Regions from separate parts of the Mesorhizobium sp. L103C105A0 genome, predicted to be linked through region 2. Evidence: predicted binding sites of a transcription regulator. Region 2 holds the regulator's gene; each other region holds the start of a gene.
What was found. The regulator LexA, encoded in region 2, represses DNA repair genes until DNA is damaged. The targets are predictions, from matches to a motif close to TGTTCNNNNTGTGTTCNG.
Positions count from the first base shown of each region.

Region 1: a site for LexA is predicted at 2,738-2,755, ahead of recA (recombinase RecA). Genes of this name have one in related genera too.
Region 3: a site for LexA is predicted at 1,336-1,353, ahead of X727_RS147885 (PA0069 family radical SAM protein). Genes of this name have one in related genera too.

Region 1 is NZ_AYXF01000003.1:334,866-341,071, forward strand. Features, by position in the region: partial or broken gene alaS (alanine--tRNA ligase) at 1-1,304, opposite strand, end outside; gene recA (recombinase RecA) at 1,576-2,679, opposite strand; gene X727_RS152500 (carbohydrate kinase family protein) at 2,963-3,907, shown strand; gene X727_RS152495 (pseudouridine-5'-phosphate glycosidase) at 3,978-4,895, shown strand; gene X727_RS152490 (TfoX/Sxy family protein) at 5,098-5,421, opposite strand; gene X727_RS152485 (GFA family protein) at 5,505-6,002, shown strand; gene sufA (Fe-S cluster assembly scaffold SufA) at 6,153-6,206, opposite strand, start outside.
Region 2 is NZ_AYXF01000003.1:108,990-115,195, forward strand. Features, by position in the region: gene X727_RS153605 (AMP-binding protein) at 1-20, shown strand, start outside; gene kynA (tryptophan 2,3-dioxygenase) at 17-853, shown strand; gene kynU (kynureninase) at 959-2,206, opposite strand; gene X727_RS153590 (GntR family transcriptional regulator) at 2,374-3,138, shown strand; gene lexA (transcriptional repressor LexA) at 3,344-4,126, shown strand; gene X727_RS153580 (ComEC/Rec2 family competence protein) at 4,120-6,206, opposite strand, start outside.
Region 3 is NZ_AYXF01000005.1:245,561-251,766, reverse strand. Features, by position in the region: gene X727_RS147885 (PA0069 family radical SAM protein) at 107-1,261, opposite strand; gene X727_RS147890 (glycosyltransferase) at 1,412-1,915, shown strand; gene X727_RS147895 (hypothetical protein) at 2,168-3,142, shown strand; gene X727_RS147900 (aldehyde-activating protein) at 3,132-3,563, opposite strand; gene moaB (molybdenum cofactor biosynthesis protein B) at 3,690-4,244, opposite strand; gene X727_RS147910 (4-(cytidine 5'-diphospho)-2-C-methyl-D-erythritol kinase) at 4,231-5,124, opposite strand; gene X727_RS147915 (membrane protein) at 5,151-5,336, opposite strand; gene X727_RS147920 (S49 family peptidase) at 5,409-6,206, opposite strand, start outside.

The DNA of each region.
Region 1 (6,206 bases), 230 kb from region 2:
CCAGCCCAATGCTTGCGCGCTTCGGCCTTCTGCTGCTCCATCGCATGGGTGAAGCCGGCAAGGTCGACCGAGATGTTGCGCTGGCGCAGTGCGTCCTGCGTCAGATCGAGCGGGAAGCCGTACGTGTCATAGAGCTTGAACGCCGTCTCGCCATCCAGCATATCGCCGGCGTGCAGCGTATCTGTCGCCTCCGAGAGCAGGCCGAGGCCGCGCACCAGCGTCTTGCGGAACCTGGTCTCCTCGAGCTTCAGCGTCTCGGTAATCAGCTGTTCGCCGCGCAGCAGTTCGGGATAGGCCTGGCCCATCTCACGCACTAGCGCCGGCACCAGCTTCCACATCAACGGCTCCTTGGCGCCGAGCAACTGCGCATGGCGCATGGCGCGGCGCATGATGCGGCGCAGCACATAGCCGCGGCCTTCGTTCGACGGCAGCACGCCGTCGGCAACCAGGAAGGAGGACGAGCGCAGATGATCGGCAATGACGCGGAAGGAGGCGACCGTCTCCTTGTCCGGGCCCTGCCCGAGCGCTGACGAGGCCGCATCGATCAGATGACGGAACAGGTCGGTCTCGAAGACGCTCTCCACCCCTTGCAGGATGGAGGCCATGCGCTCCAGGCCCATGCCGGTGTCGATCGACGGCCGCGGCAGGTCGATGCGCTCATCCTTGGTGACCTGCTCATATTGCATGAACACCAGGTTCCAGAATTCAAGGAAGCGGTCGCCATCCTCCTCCGGGCTGCCGGGAGGGCCGCCCCAGATGTGCTCGCCACGGTCGATGAAGATTTCCGAGCACGGCCCGCACGGTCCGGTGTCGCCCATAGCCCAGAAATTGTCGGAGGTCGGGATGCGGATGATGCGGTCATCGGAGAAACCGGCGATCTTCTTCCAGAAGCCGGCCGCCTCGTCATCGGTGTGATAGACGGTGACCAGCAGCTTGTCCTTGTTCAGCCCGAACTCCTTGGTGATCAGGTTCCAGGCCAGTTCGATGGCGCGCTCCTTGAAATAGTCGCCGAAGGAGAAATTGCCGAGCATTTCGAAGAAGGTCAGATGGCGCGCGGTGTAGCCGACATTGTCGAGGTCGTTGTGCTTGCCGCCGGCGCGCACGCTTTTCTGCGCGGTGGTGGCGCGCGAATAGGACCGCTTCTCCAGGCCGGTGAAGACGTTCTTGAACTGCACCATGCCGGCATTGGTGAACATCAGCGTCGGGTCGTTGCGCGGCACCAGCGGGCTCGAGGCCACGACCTCGTGGCCCTCCTTGCGGAAATAGTCGAGGAATGTCGACCGGATCTCGTTCACGCCACTCATGACTGCTGCCTTTTCGCGAAAACCGCCGGCACGGCCGGCGGACACTGGTCTCTGCTTTTTAGAAGATTGACTTGGCCTTTTAGCGGGCACGCCCCACCCTGTCCAGAAACACGGAATTGGGCCAATCCGGCAACTGCCAAGCCGGCTTCACGCTGCCCAAAAACGAAAACCGCCGGCGCGAAGGCCGGCGGTTTGAAACGCAATACTAAAGAACTCGGTTACTTAAGCATCGGGTAATAGACCGGATTTATGGCCGAACTCTGGCCGTACCCTACATGGCACCGGATTCTTCCTCGAAGCCGTCGTCGCTTTCGCCGCGCTCGGGGCCGCCATTCTCGAGAAACTTCTCGGCAATCAGCCCGGCATTCTGCCGCAGTGCCAGTTCGATCTCGCGCGCCGTGTCGGGATTGTCGCGCAGGAACAGTTTGGCGTTTTCACGACCTTGGCCGAGACGCTGCGAATTGTAGGAGAACCACGCGCCCGACTTCTCGACCACGCCGGCCTTGACGCCGAGGTCGACCAGCTCGCCGGTCTTGGACACGCCCTCGCCATACATGATGTCGAACTCGACCACCTTGAAGGGCGGCGCCAGCTTGTTCTTGACGACCTTGACGCGGGTCTGGTTGCCGACGACCTCGTCGCGGTCCTTGACCGAGCCGATGCGGCGGATGTCGAGGCGCACCGAAGCGTAGAATTTCAGCGCGTTGCCGCCGGTCGTGGTTTCCGGCGAACCGAACATGACGCCGATCTTCATGCGGATCTGGTTGATGAAGATGACCATGGTGTTGGAGCGCGAGATCGAGGCGGTCAGCTTGCGCAGCGCCTGGCTCATCAGACGAGCCTGGAGACCGGGCAGCGAATCGCCCATCTCGCCCTCGATTTCAGCGCGCGGCGTCAGGGCGGCCACCGAATCGACCACCAGAACGTCGATGGCGCCGGAACGCACCAGCGTGTCGCAAATTTCCAGCGCCTGCTCGCCGGTGTCGGGCTGCGAGATCAGCAGGTTTTCGAGGTCCACGCCGAGCTTGCGGGCATAGACCGGGTCGAGCGCATGCTCGGCATCGACGAAGGCGCAGATACCGCCCTTCTTCTGGGCTTCGGCAACTGTGTGCAGCGCCAGTGTCGTCTTGCCCGAGCTTTCCGGCCCGTAGATCTCGACAATGCGGCCGCGCGGCAGGCCACCGACGCCAAGCGCGATGTCGAGGCCAAGCGATCCGGTCGGCACGGTTTCAATCTCGACGACCTGCTCGTTGGCGCCCAGCCGCATGATCGAGCCCTTGCCGAAGGCGCGCTCGATTTGCGACAGCGCCGCGTCCAGAGCCTTTGATTTGTCCACCGCTTTGTCCTCTACAAGCCGCAAAGTATTCTGAGCCATGATACATCACCCCTTGGTCGTCAATGAAGGCCGGACAATCCGTAATCCCTGCCCTATTTGTACCTTTTTTGTTCTCGTTTGGCAAGAGGGGTCAAATATCTGAAAAGCAATCTTTATCCGGATTTGTTCTTTTTTTGTCTCATGGTTTCGTTTCCGGATGTATCCACCATTGGGCCAGGCGCTCCGGCGGTTTGGCTCCGCCCGAATCGCTGGCTTGCTTGCGAAGCTCCGTCGCACAGCCTAGCGCTTGTCTGGTTCGAATAACAAAGGTCATATCGCCTACATGGTGAAATCAGCAAAAATACTGGCGGTGGGCGGCGCCCATATCGACCGGCGCGGTCAGGTGTCCGGTGCTTACGTGCCGGCGGCGTCCAACCCCGGCACGATGCGCGAGGATGTCGGCGGCGGCGTCTTCAACGCGCTGCGCAGCCTCGTGCGGCGCGGCGTCTCGGCCTCGCTTTTGTCGGTGCGCGGCGGCGATGCCTCGGCCGAGACGGTTGCGCGCGCCATCACTGAGGCCGGCATTGCCGATCTGTCGGCGGTGTTCCTCGACCGCACCACGCCGAGCTACACGGCGCTGATCGATCGCGACGGCGAGCTGATCACCGGCTTTGCCGATATGGCGCTCTACGATTTGGCGTTCCCCAAGCAGATCCGCCGCTCCAAGGTGCGCGAGGTGGTCGCCGAGGTCGATGCGGTGCTCTGCGACGCCAATCTGCCATCAACGGCGCTGGAGCGGCTGGTGGGGGTCGCCGCCGGCAAGCCGGTGTTCGCCATCGCCATTTCGCCGGCCAAGGTGGTGCGGCTGATACCGGTGCTGAAGGAACTCGCGCAGGTCTTCATGAACCGGCGCGAGGCCATGGTGCTGGCCGGCGTCGATGCCAATGCCACCGAGCGCGAGACCGTCGACGGACTGCGCTGCAGCGGCCTCACCAGTGGCGTGGTGACGGCGGGCGACGGCCTGGTGCTGGGATTCGACGAAGCCGGCGCCTTCTCTATCCTGCCGCCGGCGCCGAGAAAAGTCGCCGACGTCACCGGCGCCGGCGACGCGCTGGCCGGCGCCACCATCGCTGCCCTGCTGCGCGGCCTGGCATTGCGCCAGGCCCTCCGCGAAGGCGTTGCCGCGGCGACGCTCGCCATCGAAAGTTCGGATGCCGTGCCGGCCTTCACCGCCGCGACCTTCACCGAGGCACTGGCTCTTGTACCCGACGCACAGGAAATGGCATGAGGGCGGCCAATTGCCATTGCCGGAGCGCGACGTCCAAGCGGACGCGCGGATCTCCGGATCGGAGACCATCATGACACCGCAAAGCGCCCGCCCCTTCATCGACATCCACGCGCCCGTGGCCGAGGCGCTCGCCGCTGGCCGCCCCGTCGTGGCGCTGGAAAGCACCATCATCACCCATGGCATGCCTTACCCCGACAATGGCGCCATGGCCGCCAATGTCGAAAAGATCATCCTGGACAATGGCGCGGTGCCGGCGACGATCGCCGTGGTTGCCGGCCGCATCAAGATCGGGCTGTCCGACGGCGAGCGCGAGTCGCTGGCGATGACCGGCGACGCCATGAAGCTGTCGCGCGCCGATCTCGGCTTTGCGGTGGCGCAAGGCCGCACCGGCGGCACCACGGTCGCCGCCACCATGATCGCGGCCGACATGGTCGGGATCAAGGTGTTCGCCACCGGCGGCATTGGCGGCGTCCACAAGGGCGCGGAAAAGAGCTTCGACATCTCGGCCGATCTCGACGAGTTGGCGCGCACGCCGGTCATCGTCGTCTCGGCCGGCGCCAAGGCGATCCTCGACATCGAAAAGACGCTGGAAGTGCTGGAGACGCGCGGCGTGCCGGTGATTGGCCATGGCTGCGAGACGATGCCGGCCTTCTGGTCGCGGCATTCCCCGTTCCGCGCGCCGCTGACCCTGCACAGACCGGAAGAGATCGCGCATTTCTACAAGACCAGGGCGGCACTTGGCCTGGTCGGCGGCATGCTGATCGCCAACCCGGTGCCGCAGGACGATGAAATCCCGGCCGACGAGATGGCCGGCTATATCGAGGCCGCGCAGAAGGCGGCCGAGGCGCAGAATGTGACCGGTAAGGCGGTGACGCCGTTCCTGCTGGGCAAAATCCTCGACCTGACCGGCGGCCGGAGCTTGAAGACCAACATCGCGCTGGTCGAGAACAATGCGCGGTTGGCGGCGAGGATTGCGAAGGCGCTGTAGGATCGCCTACGTCGGCGGGACAGCACCCCCCTCTGGCCTGCCGGCCATCTCCCCCGCAAGGAGGGAGATTAACAGCTTAGCCGCAGGCTCCCATTTTCAACGTTGGTGATTGGCGAAGGCCAATGTGACAACTGATCTCCCCCCTTGCGGGGGAGATGTCCGGCAGGACAGAGGGGGTGGGAAGAAACGCGGCGGTCCCGGTTCACTTCCCCGCCCGCCGCCCCGCCTCATACGCCCGGCGCGCCCACACCCTCATCTCGTCAGGATCATCAAACGCGTCGTCGGGAATGCTCCAGTACGGCATCGCGACCAGCTTGCCGTGGCGGGTGCCGGTATAGGTCCATTGCTTGCAGCCGGCGGCTTCGAAGTCGGGCGCGCTTTGCTCGTCAGCCTTGAGCAGCAATTCGCCGCGCAGCACGATAGCGACGATGACGCTGTCGAAATAGATACCCTTGCCGCCGAACAGTTTTCGGATACTGACCGGGCCGAGGCCTTCGAACAGTTCTTCGATGCGTTCATTGTCCATGCCGCAATCATGTCACCGGGCTTGCCACGGCTGCAACCAAAAACCATGCTGGCAAGTTGAGAGCCATCCGTCGGAGTTTTGTCATGCCGCTGCTGCTCAAGGGATCCTGCCGCTGCGATGCCGTCCATTTCGAGGTGGAGAGCAACACGCCGGTGCCGTTCATGCTGTGCTACTGCTCGATCTGCCGCAAGCAGCAGGGCGGCGGGGGCTTCGCCATCAATCTCGGCGCCGATTACAAGACGCTGAAAATCAAGGGCAAGCGCAATCTCGGCGTCTACCAGGCCGAGATCGCGGACGACGAGCATCCAAACTGCGAGATTTCGACCGGCGAGCGCAATTTCTGCAAGAAGTGCGGTTCGGCGCTCTGGCTCTACGATCCGACCTGGCCGGAACTGGTGCACCCCTTCGCCTCGGCAATCGACAGCGAGTTGCCGAAGCCGCCGGAGAAGGTGCATCTGATGTTGAAATACAAGGCGAGTTGGGTCGAGCCGGTGATCGGCAAAAAGGACAAGGTCTTCGACGTCTATCCCGAGGAATCGATCGCCGACTGGCACAAGCGGACGAAGATGTGGGTGAAGTAAGCAGGGAGGCGCGGAGCGCGACTTCCGATGGTCAGCGCTGCCCCTCATCCGGCCCTTCGGGCCGTTCGTCATTCGAAAAGCCAAGCAATTGGCTTTTCGCCCGCTGCGCGGACCATTTCCTCACCTCCCCGTGAACGGGGAGAAGGAAGATCAGGCCGAAGCGCGCGCCTCAGCCAGCGCCTTCAGGTCGGCGGGCTTCAGTTC
Region 2 (6,206 bases):
GCGCGGAGAAGAGCAATTGATTAAGCCGCACGATCCGGCGTCCGATGGCGCGCAGATGTCGTTCAAGGAGCGGATGTCCTACAGCGACTATCTGCAGCTGGACAAGGTGCTCGATGCGCAGGCGCCGCTGTCTTCGGCCCATGACGAGATGCTGTTCATCATCCAGCATCAGACATCGGAATTGTGGATGAAGCTCGCTTTACACGAGATCGGCGCCGCGATCCGCTCTATCCGCGCCGACCGCCTCGAACCGAGCTTCAAGATGCTGTCTCGCGTCGCGCGCATCTTCGAGCAGCTCAACAATGCCTGGGACGTGCTGCGCACGATGACGCCAAGCGAATACACCGAGTTTCGCGACGCGCTCGGCCAATCCTCGGGCTTCCAGTCGTGGCAGTACCGCGCTATCGAGTTCATGGCCGGCAACCGCAACCTTGCCATGCTCGGGCCGCACAAGCACCGGCCCGACCTTACGGACAGGCTGGAAGCCATCCTGGCCACGCCGTCGCTCTATGATGAGGCGCTTCTGCTTTTGGCGCGCAATGGCTTCGACATCGGCGCCGACGCCAGTCGCACGGACTGGCGCGAGACGCGCGTCGAGAACGAAGAAGTGCTGGCTGCCTGGCAAACCGTCTACCGCGACCCGCAGCGCTACTGGATGCTCTACGAACTGGCCGAGAAGCTGGTCGACTTCGAGGATTATTTCCGCCGCTGGCGCTTCAACCACGTCACCACGGTCGAGCGCATCATCGGCTTGAAGCGCGGCACGGGCGGCACCTCAGGCGCCTCCTATCTGAAGAAGATGCTGGAGGTCGTGCTGTTTCCGGAGCTCTGGACGGTCCGCACCCGGCTCTAGAGCATTTCACCGTTTAACGGAAACGGCGAAATGCTCTAGCTCTTTGGTTGACGCAATTTCGGACGGAAAACCGCTTCACACTTTTCCTGAAATTGCTCTATTTTCTCACGTAACCGCGGTCTTCACCGCGAAGCGGGCGTCCTGCCAGGCGCCGGTGCGCAGAATATCCTCCAGGACTTCGACCGCCTGCCAGACATCGCCATATCCGACATAGAGCGGCGTGAAGCCGAAACGGATGGTCGACGGCGCCCGGAAATCGCCGATCACGCCGCGCTCGATCAGCGCGCGCATCACCTGATAGCCATGCGGATGGAGGAACGACACCTGGCTGCCGCGCTGGCTGCCGTCGCGAGGACTTTCCAGTTCAAGCCCGTAGGCGCCGCATCTGGCTTCGACGAGCTGGATAAACAGGTCGGTCAGCGCGATGCTTTTTCTGCGCACCGCCGCCATATCGATGTCGTTCCAGATATCGAGCGCGCCCTTGAGCGCCCGCATCGACAGCACCGGCTGCGTTCCGCACAGGAAGCGGCGAATGCCGCTGCCGACGGCAAAGCCCTGCTCGAAGGCAAAGGGCCGCGCATGGCCCCACCAGCCGCTGAGCGGCTGGTGGGCATCGTCATGGTGGCGCTCGGCCGCGTAGATGAAGGCTGGCGAGCCCGGGCCGCCATTGAGGTATTTGTAGGTGCAGCCGACGGCGAAATCGGCATTGGCACGGTCGAGTTCGACCGGCAAGGCGCCGGCGGTGTGGCAGAGATCCCAGATGATCAGCGCGCCGGCGTCATGTGCCTTGCGCGTCAGCGCCGCCATGTCGCGCAACTGGCCGGATTTGTAGTTGACGTGGTTGACCAGGATGACGGCAACGCTGTCGTCGATCAGGTCCTCGATTGCGGCCGCGTCGACGCCCTCCAGCCGCAGCCGCGTTCCCGGCCGGGTCGAGGCGACGCCTTCGGCCATGTAGAGGTCGGTCGGGAAACTGTCGCCCTCGGCAACGATGACCGACCGATTCGGCCGCATGCCGAGCGCGGCGTGCAGCAACTTGTAGATGTTGATCGAGGTTGTGTCGCAGACCACCGTCTGCCCGTCAGCCGCGCCGATCAGTCGTCCGAGCTGATCTCCCAGTTCCACCGGCATGTTGAACCAGCCAGCGGTGTTCCAGGCGCGAATGAGGTCGTGCGCCCATTCCTGCGTGGCGGCCTGCTGCAATTCGCTGAAGACGGCTGGTGACGCGGCACCCAGCGAATTGCCGTCGAGATAAATTACGCCTTGCGGCAAGACAAAGCGTTCGCGCATGGAGCGCAGCGGATCGGCGGCATCCATTGCTTCGATTGTAGCGAGATCGGGTGTCGTGCTCATGATCCGGCGCCCCTCCATGGACAAACGCGCGCGGCGGAGCCTGCCGCCCAAACATGCCGGCGATCTTGAGTGGTCGCCCTTGAACTGTCAAACATTATATATAATTCACCCATTGAAAGGCTTTGATATATAATGATCCGCCGAGCGTTTATGACTGATGGATCACGATGCTGGATGACGAGCAGACCTCGAAGACGGAAGTGGCCTATCGCCTGCTCAGGCGCGATATTCTTGCGACCCGGCTGGCGCCTGCCGCGCCGTTGAAGCTGAGCACGTTGCGCAACACCTACGGCATCGGCTGGACGCCGTTGCGCGAAGCGCTGTCGCGGCTGGAGGCGGAACGGCTTGTGACCGCCATCAGCAACCGCGGGTTTGCGGTCGCTCCCGTCTCTCGGGCGGAGCTCGAGGATCTGGCGCGTGCGCGGCTGGTGGTCGAACTGCCCCTGCTGGTGGAATCGATCGAGAAAGGCGACCGTGAGTGGGAAGACGCGGTCGTTGCCGCCCACTATCGTCTCTCACGGTGCGGGTCTGTTCTCGACGATCCATCGGATGATGCGGTCGACGCGTGGTACGAAAAACACGATGCCTTCCATGCGGCGCTGCTCAGTGCCGCGACATCCAGCTGGCTGCTGCGCTTCAATGCAACGATTTCCGACCAATTGCATCGCCATCACCGCTTTCTGGGTCTGGCCCCCACGCTGCGCGCCGCCGCCGGCCGCACGGATGGGCACCGGAAGGCCGTGGCGGCCCTGCGCGACGCCGTGGCGATCGAACACCATACCGCCCTGATGGAAGCGGCCCTCGATCGCGACGTCGAACGTGCGAAAACTCTGATGACCGCTCACATCGGCTCCACGCTGCAGGTCTATGCCCAGAGCGAACCCGGCGCGGATGCTGCGCAGCCCCGTCCGAAAGGGAAGCGGCGATCGTAACCGACGACGCAGGGCACTTTGTCTTCGTTTCACCCCGTTGCTGGCAACTGGGCGCAGGCGGCGCTCGCAGCGCCGAACGTTACGCTGAACAAAACGTCAACACATTCATTAAACTTTAAAAGGTTGCGGAACACAACTGGAACAGATAGTGTTTGTTCTGGGTTTGTTTTTTCCGATTCTGGTTTCAGAACCCTTGGGGGCCGCGATGCTGACGCGCAAACAACATGAGCTTCTGATGTTCATCCATGAACGCCTGAAGGAGAGCGGAATCCCGCCGTCCTTCGACGAGATGAAGGAAGCGCTCGACCTCGCCTCCAAGTCCGGCATCCACCGACTGATCACAGCGCTTGAGGAGCGCGGTTTCATTCGCCGGCTGCCGAACCGGGCGCGCGCGCTGGAAGTGCTGCGGCTACCCGACTCGATCGCACCAGGCCTCAATGCGGCGAGGAAGTTTTCGCCGAGCGTCATTCAGGGCAGTCTTGGTCAAACCGGCCAAGGGCAAGGCGGCCAGGGACAAGGCGCGATGGGCCAAGGCGGTCTCGGCCGCCAGATCAAGCCGGGCTCGCCGTCGCGTTCGATGTCGGCCGGCAATGACGATGCCGTTTCCGCGATTTCAATCCCGGTTATGGGACGCATCGCCGCCGGCGTGCCGATCGACGCCATCCAGCATCAGACCCATTCGATCTCGGTGCCGCCCGACATGATCATGGGCGGCGAACACTACGCGCTCGAGGTTAAGGGCGATTCGATGATCGAGGCCGGCATTTTCGATGGCGACACGGTCATCATCCGCAATGCCGACACAGCCAGCCCCGGCGAGATCGTGGTGGCGTTGGTCGACGATGAGGAAGCGACCCTGAAACGCTTCCGCCGCAAGGGCGCCTCGATCGCCCTGGAAGCCGCCAACCCGGCCTACGAGACCCGCATTTTTGGACCGGACAGGGTGAAGGTGCAGGGCAAGCTTGTCGGATTGATCCGGCGCTACTGAGCCGGCTTGGGTTTGTACTTTTCACGCTGGTTGTAAGGCGGCAGGCCGCGCGCTTCGCGGGAGAAGCGGCGTTGCTCGTGCCAGGGGCGATACGGCTTGTCGACGGCGAAGCGGATGGTTGGCGCTGCCGCTGCCGATTGCGGATCGAAGAAGACGGCGGCGCTGCCGTCGCGGGCCAGCTGTTTCTTAGTCACGACCAGCACCAGCGGGTCGCGGCACGGATTGTAGGCGGTGGCGTCATCGATGACGATCAGGCTCGCGAAGGCACAGGCCGGCCGCGCCGTCTTGCGGTCTTTCGCAAGCGCTACAATGGCTCCGGAAGGGTGCCGGGCGATACAGAGATCGCCGGTGCAATAGAAGGGCGAGCCGGGCGGCAGATCGAGCGGATCGAGATCGAACCGCGTATCTGTTGCCTCGAAAATCTCAGGTGGGATAATGGTTTCGGCCCGCAGCGCCCGTTTCCAATTGTCCGTGGTGAATTCGTTGGAGCGTTCGCGGTTGAGGGCGAGTTCGCCGCCACCGATCGGCATGGCCACCAGATGCGCATCCTCGGATATGAGCACGTCGGGCGTAAGCACCTGCGGCACCGTCAACAGGCCGGCCAGCGCGAAAGGCACGGCCGCCAACCTGAGCCAGGTGGTGGCCATGGTGGCGATGACGAGGGCGACCGCCACCAACAGCACCGAGCGGATGGAGATCAGCCCGACGGCGTCGACCGGCGAGCGCTCGGAAATCCAGGCCGATATAGCGATCATCGCCATCAGACCCTTGCCCATCACATAGAGGAACGGCCCGTCGGCGCCGAACGGCATCGCCAGTGCGCTGAGCACGGCAAAGGGCATGACGATCAACGAAACAATCGGCATCACGGCCAGATTGGCGATCAGGCTGAGCGGCGACACACGCTGAAAATGCCAGATGGCGAACAGCAAGGTTGCACTGCCGGCGATGATCGAGGTCATGGCGAGGCCGCCCATGGCCAGCGCGAACTTTCGCGACAGGAAGCCGACGAAGGAGCGCTTTGCCGGCGGCGTTCTCACCTTGTCGGCGCGGTAATCGGCCCAGCCGGCATAGGCGCCGACAAGGGCGGCGGTGGCGGCAAACGACATCTGGAAGCTGGGACCGACCACCTCGTGCGGCGACACCAGGATGACGGCGATGGCGGAGATCGCCAGATTGCGCATGGTGAGTGCGGCGCGATCAAACAGCACGGCGACAAGCATGACCGCCAGCATGATGAAGCTGCGCTCGGCGGCAACCACGACGCCTGAAATAACGAGATAGGCGGCGATCGAGACAAGCGCTGCCGCGGCCGCATATTTCTTCACCGGCCGGCGCGAAGAGAAATCGGGAAACAGCGCAAAGGCGCCACGCAGCAACGCCATGATGGTGCCGGCAACCAGCGCCATGTGCAGGCCGGAGATGGAGATGATGTGGTAGATGCCGGTGCGCCGCATCGCTTCGTTGACCTCGTTCGGGATGCCAGCGCGCACCCCGACAATCAACGCCGCGGCAATCTCGCCTTCGGCGCCGCCGATCTTGCCCCTGATATGGTCGGCAATGTTTTCGCGCGCGTTCTCGATTGCCGAGGAGAGCCGCGCGGTCAGCGGCGGCGGTCCCTGCGTAGCAATGGTTTTCGGATTGCCGAGAAAGAAGCCGCTGCCGCCGATACCGGTGAAATAGCTGTCGAAGGAGAAATCGTAGCTCTCCGGCCGCACCGGACCGGTCGGCGGCAACAGCCTGGCATAGCCGGCGATCAGGGAGCCGGCGGTCATATCGGCGGGAACGGTCCGCGCCGAGAGCCTGACCCGCTCCGGGGCGTAGCGCAACTCGGGGTAAGCGGTCGAAACCACGTCGAGCGTCAGCCTGATGCGGCCGCTTTCCATCTGTTCGAGACTGACGACGCGGCCGGTCAGCCGTGTCTGGATGTCGGAGCCGAGCATCTGCGTTCCGGCGCGCCAGGTCTCGACTTTGGCGGCGACGACGCCGAGCGCGCACAGCATCGCGGCCATGCAGAACAGATGCGTCCTCGGCCGCGATCGCGTGGCGACAGCGCAACATGTCGCCAGCACCACAATGG
Region 3 (6,206 bases), on a different contig from region 2:
GGTCGAGTGGGGCAAGACCGGGAGGGCACCGTCTGCAGGCCGGGGGACAGGCCGGACGGGATTCTTGGGTCGCCTGCCAACCACGAGGGCAGGGCAGGCGCTACTCTCAGAGCAGCATCAGCTGCTCGGTCGCCTTGGCGGCGGCGACAAACTGGTCGGTTCGGAGCGTGCGCCGCTCGGCGTTGAGGCCGAGCCGCTTGGCCGTGATCTCGAAGCGCCGGCCGATCTGCCAGGCATAGGGGCCGGCGCCTTTCATCCGCTTGCCCCATTCCGAATCATAGTCCTTGCCGTCGCGCATCGAACGGATCAGCGACATCACGTGCCGGTAGCGGTCGGGATAGTGGCGCAGCAGCCAGTCCTTGAAGATCGGCGCCACCTCGAGCGGCAGGCGCAGGATGACATAGCCGGCCTCGCGGGCGCCTGCGGCGCGTGCCGAATCGAGGATACGCTCCATCTCCTGGTCGGTCAGGCCGGGAATGATCGGCGCCACCATGACAGAGGCCGGGATGCCGGCATCGGAAAGCTGCCGGATTGCCTCAAGCCGCTTGGTCGGCGTCGACGCGCGTGGCTCCATGGTGCGCGCCAGCATGCGGTCCATCGTCGTCACCGACAGCGCCACCTTGGCCAAGCCCCGTTCGGCCATGCGCGACAAGATGTCGATGTCGCGCGTCACCAGATGGGATTTGGTGACGATGCCGACCGGATGGCCGCGCGCCTCCAGCACTTCGAGGATCTCGCGCATAATCCGGTATTGTTTCTCGATCTGCTGGTAGGGATCGGTGTTGGTGCCGATCGCGATGGTGCGCGGCTGATAGCCATCCTTCGACAGTTCCTTGTCGAGCAGCCGCGCCGCATCCGGCTTGGCAAACAGCTTCGCTTCGAAATCCAGCCCCGGCGACAGGCCCATGAAGGAATGCGTCGGCCGGGCGAAACAATAGACGCAGCCATGCTCGCAGCCGCGATAGGGGTTGATCGAGCGGTCGAAGGAAATGTCGGGCGATTCGTTGCGGGTGATGATGGTGCGCGGCTTCTCGACCTGCACTTCGGTCTTGAACGGCGGCAATTCCTCCAGCGAATTCCAGCCGTCGTCGAACACATGCCGGCTGACCGGCTCGAACCGGCCGGACGGGTTGATGCCCGCGGAACGGCCGCGGTTGCGATCCGGACGGACGCGCATGCCGCTCTGTTCGATCATCGCATTGGCCATCTCGGCTCGCCCTGCTCCGAAAGCAGCAATGTCCGCACGCACGATATGTTCCATTTTGGCCCTTTCCCAAGGACTGTCGGCTGGCTGTCGAATCGCTCTGTTCATGAAAATAATCCTATTTCGCTGATGAGAACAAAGCAAGAACTTTTTCGTTGGGCCATGCAAAACTGGCGCTGCGCCGGGCTTTCCGCTATTCGGCTAAAAATGCTCAGCGTTCTCATCGAAACCCGGGATGACGAAGAAGGCCTTGCCCGCACGCTCGCCTCGTTGATCGGCGGCGCGGTCGAGGGCGTGGTGCGCGATGTCATCGTCTGCGACACCGGCTCGACCGACCAGACGCATCGGGTTGCCGATCATGCCGGCTGCCACTTCGTGGCCGGCGGCATTGCCGCGGGAATCAGGCAGGCGAAGGGTGACTGGCTGCTGTTTCTGGAACCCGGCGCAAGGCTGGCGGAGGGCTGGATCGACGACGTTGTCGCTCACACGGCGCGGCAAACCATGCCGGCGCGCTTTTCCCGTGCGCGCGGCAGCCGCACGCCGTTCCTGTCACGGGTGTTTTCGGGCAACCGGGCGCTGGCCGAAGGGCTGGTCATCAGCAAGCGCCAGGCCGCTGCCCTGTCGAAGAACGCGCACAGCGCCGAAGCCCTTGCGCGCGGTCTCGCCACCAGGCGGCTCGACGCCGAAATCTGGCTGGCGCCGAAGAAGTGATCTTTCTCCCTTTTCCCGTTCCCAGGGAGAAGGGTGCCCGAAGGGCGGATGAGGGGCAGCGTCGGCGCCTCATCCGCATTGGCACGGTCGCAGCACCATCCCTCTTTTTCGCCGCAAAAAGCTATTGTGCATTGCACAAAAGCTGACGCGGGATTAGCATTCCGTTGATGCGGGATATCGGGGCTTGGGTAGTGCCGGAGCGGTAAGCAAGCGCCGCGTCGTCGTTGCTGCCGTTCATATCTGAGGACCCCGATGAACCTTTCGTCCCCTGACAAATCCGGCGCCCCCAGTCTGGAAGCCATTGCCCGCAACGGCAGCCAGCTCCGCCGCATTGCGGTGCGTATCCCGACCTATCTGTCCGACCTGCGCGAAAATCCCGCATGGCTGCCGATGTTCGTGCTTGCCCGCACCATGCCGGCGCGCAAACTGCACTGGCTTGGCGCCAAAGCCGCGCGCCCCGCGCAGAGTGCCGGAGCGACGATGTTCAGGGGCGTCGACCTCAAGTCGATCGTCGCGGCGCTGCGCGCCGATGGCCTGTTCTCCGGACTGGTCCTTCCGCAGGCAATCCACGAAGAGATCGCCAGCTTTGCTCAGAGCACGCCGTGCTTCGGCAATTTCGACCGCCGGCTCGAATTCATGCCCGGAGAACACGCAGAAGCCGAGAAGCGGTTCGGCCGCTCTTTGCTCAGCGGCCACTATTTCGAGCGCATCCTCAGCTGCAAGGCAGCACTCGCCATCCAAAACGATCCGCTGCTGCTCGACATCGCCCAGCACTATCTGGGCGGGCAGGCAAAGCTGATCACCACGCGTGTCTGGTGGAGCTTTCCGACCGGCGAGGCTTCCGACGCCGACAAGAACCTTGCCTCGCTCGGCAAATATCATTTCGATCTCGACGACTGGCGGATGCTGAAATTCTTCTTCTATCTCAAGCCCTGCGATGCCGGCACCGGCCCGCATGTCTATGTCAAAGGCAGCCACAACAGGCGCAGCCTCAAGCACCAGTTGACGCTGCTGGTCGGCCATCCGGCGCAAGACGTGCTCAAGGTCTATGGCGACGACAGCCCGGTCACGCTGACCGGCGAGGCCGGCCTCGGCTTCGTCGAGGACCCGTTCGGCTTCCACATGGGCACCGTGCCGTCCACCACGCCACGGCTGATGATGGAGGTCGGCTTCGGCGTCTCGCCGCCCTCGCGCCGCCGCTTCCACGGCGAACCGGTCATCCGCTGAGGCCGGAGCGGATCTCGACCGGCATCCAGCGCGCTTGCCGCCGGGCAATGCGACCCTCTTTGTTCTCGGCATCATAGTCCATTGGGACCGGCTCGCGGTTGAACCGCGGCCGGTCATCCAGCGCATTGACGATGACGATCGCTCTCGGTTCGCCGTCGGTGGTCACAGCAGCGACATAGACGCCGCAGTCCCGGCAGATGAGATAATCGGCGGTGCGCAATCCGAACCGGTATCGGTGCAGCCGGGCCTCGTCCTCGGCCGCGACGATCAATCGCCCCTGCGGATCGGCGGCGGCGCGTGAGCCATGCCGGACGCAGAAGGCGCATTGGCAGGCGCGGATCTCCATCTCGGACGGCTCAATTCCGGTTTCGAAGGTCAGGTGGATGTTGCCGCAATGGCAGCCGCCGCGGTGCGCGCTCATTGGATCTCTTCCGTCTTGACTTGGCGACAGACTATCCGCCCGACGACCCGGAGGAAATGACCTCTCGAAGGCGCAGCCGCCATTCTGCCTGACAAAGGCAGCACTTGGCCGGCACTTTGCCTTGGTTTACGAGGCGGCCTTGCCGCGCCGCAAATGCTCGTCCAGGCGCGGCATGATCTCGACGAAGTTGCAGGGCATGTGGCGGTAGTCGAGCTGCGGTTTCAGGATGCCGTCCCAGGCGTCCTTGCAGGCGCCGGGCGAGCCCGGCAGCACGAAGACGAAGGTGGCGTTGACGACGCCGCCCGTCGCTCGGCTCTGCACTGTCGAGGTGCCGATCTTGTCGTAGGAAATGCGGTGGAACACTTCGGAAAAGCCATCCATGCGCTTCTCGAAGATCGGCTCCAGCGCCTCCGGCGTCACGTCGCGGCCGGTAAAACCGGTGCCGCCGGTGGTGATGACGACATCGATGTCTTCGTCGCGCGACCAGCCCAGCACCTTGTCGCGGATTTTCTCCCGGTCGTCGGTGACGATGTCGCGCGCGGCCAGGACATGGCCGGCCTCGGCGATGCGATCAGCCAGCGTCTGGCCGGATTTGTCGTCGGCAAGGCTGCGCGTATCGGACACCGTCAGCACCGCGATGCGCACCGGGATGAACGGCCGGCTCTCGTCAATTTTGGCCATCGGCCCCCTCCGAAGCGATGCTTCGTGTCGCGGCGACAAACCACTCCGGTTCGCGACTGCGGATCTCGGCGGCGGCGCGCTTGGCGACATTGCCGGTCTCGAACAGCCCGAAGCATGTCGCGCCGGATCCCGACATGCGCGAGAATCCAGATCCGGCCCTGTTCAGCAGGGAAAGCGCTCTGCCGATGGGCGGCTGTATTGCTTGCGCCGGTTCCTCAAGATCGTTGCGGGTGATCTCCAGCCAATTGCGGACGCCGTGGAAATCGAAACCGCGCGGCAGCGGCGGCAATCCCTCATTGTCGCGTTTCTCAAGTGCGTTGAACACATCAGGCGTCGAGACGGCGACGCCGGGATTGACCAGCACCAAGGCCAGCGCAGGAAAATCCGCAATTGGCGACAGCTCATCGCCAACGCCACGCGCAACCAGCGGTTTTGCCGCAAGACACATCGGCACGTCGGCGCCGAGCGTGAGACCGATCCGGCTCAGTTCGGCCTCGCCGATGTCGAGCCCCCAGGTCCGGACAAGACCCTGCAATACCGCCGCCGCGTCGCTCGAGCCGCCGCCGACGCCGGATGCGATCGGCAGGTTCTTTTCCAGCCGGATGGCAACCGGCGGCGTGCTCTGCTGGCCGGCCTGCCTGCGCAGCGCCTCGCGCGCCTTCACCACCAGATTGCTGTCGTCGATCGGCACGGAAGTCGCGTAACGGCCCGATACGGAGAACCGGTCGGCGTCGGCAGGCTCGATCTCGACCCTGTCGCCGAAGCGGGTGAAAACGACCAGGCTCTCGAGCAGATGGTAGCCGTCGGCGCGCTTGCCGGTGACGTGCAGCGCCAGATTTATCTTGGCGGGCGCAAGCCACGTCCGGGCTGCGGCATCCAAACTGTCGGCTGCTGACGGGATGATGATCAGTCCTTGGCCAGGCGGTATTCGCCGGTCTTGGGATCCTGGACCAGCGTGCCGTTGGTGCCGTTGGCTGCCTGCTTTTCGGTGCGCCGCACCTTGGCGGTCACACGTTCGGCCTCGCGGACGAAGGTGCGGTAGCCGAAATAAGCGGCTGCGCCGACAACTGCGAAGAAAATGATCTGTGGCATTTCAAAGCTCCTCCCTCGCAAGGCGGCAAGGCAGACTGTCAAGCCCTCATGCTAGACGCTTTCCCTGCTTTTTCAAAGCCCGAAGCGCGCCCACAATGCGCGCTCTTCCGCCGCATCGATCACGCCGCTTGCGGCGGCGGCGGCAATATCGGGCGCCGAAACGTTCGAGCCGAACAGGCCGATGCGGCCAAACAGGCCACGCGGCGCGGTGACCAGCCTGAGCTGGGTTTTCGCGCCGAAGCGGGTTTTCAGTACCGTGCGCATGTCGCTCAACGCATCGACGAGGCCAAGCTCCAGCCCTTTCTTGCCGGTCCAGAACAGGCCGGTGAACAGGTCCGGATCGTCCTTCAGCTTGGTGCCACGGCGTTCCCTGACCAGGTCGATGAAGGTCTCGTGCACTTCCAGCTGCAGCGCCTTCAGGCGCTCGACGTCTTCCCTCTTCTCCGGCTTGAACGGGTCGAGCACCGCCTTGTTCTGGCCGGCGGTGTGGACACGGCGCTCGACACCGATCTTCTTCATCAGTTCGGGAAAGCCGAACGAGGCCGAGACGACACCAATCGAACCGACGATGGAGGACGGATCGGCAAAGATCTCGTCGCCGGCGACCGCGATCATGTAGCCGCCCGAGGCCGCCACATCCTCGACGAAGACCAGCACCTTCTTGTTCTTCTCGACCGCGAGGTCACGGATGCGCTTGAAGATCAGCCGCGACTGCACCGGCGAGCCGCCAGGCGAATTGATCGAAATGGCGACGGCGGGCGCATCGAACAGGAACGCCTTTTCGATGAGGGCGGCGGTGGACGCCAAGGACAGGCTCGGCCGGAACGGGCCGCCGCCGGCCATGATGGTGCCATGCAGCCTGATGACGGG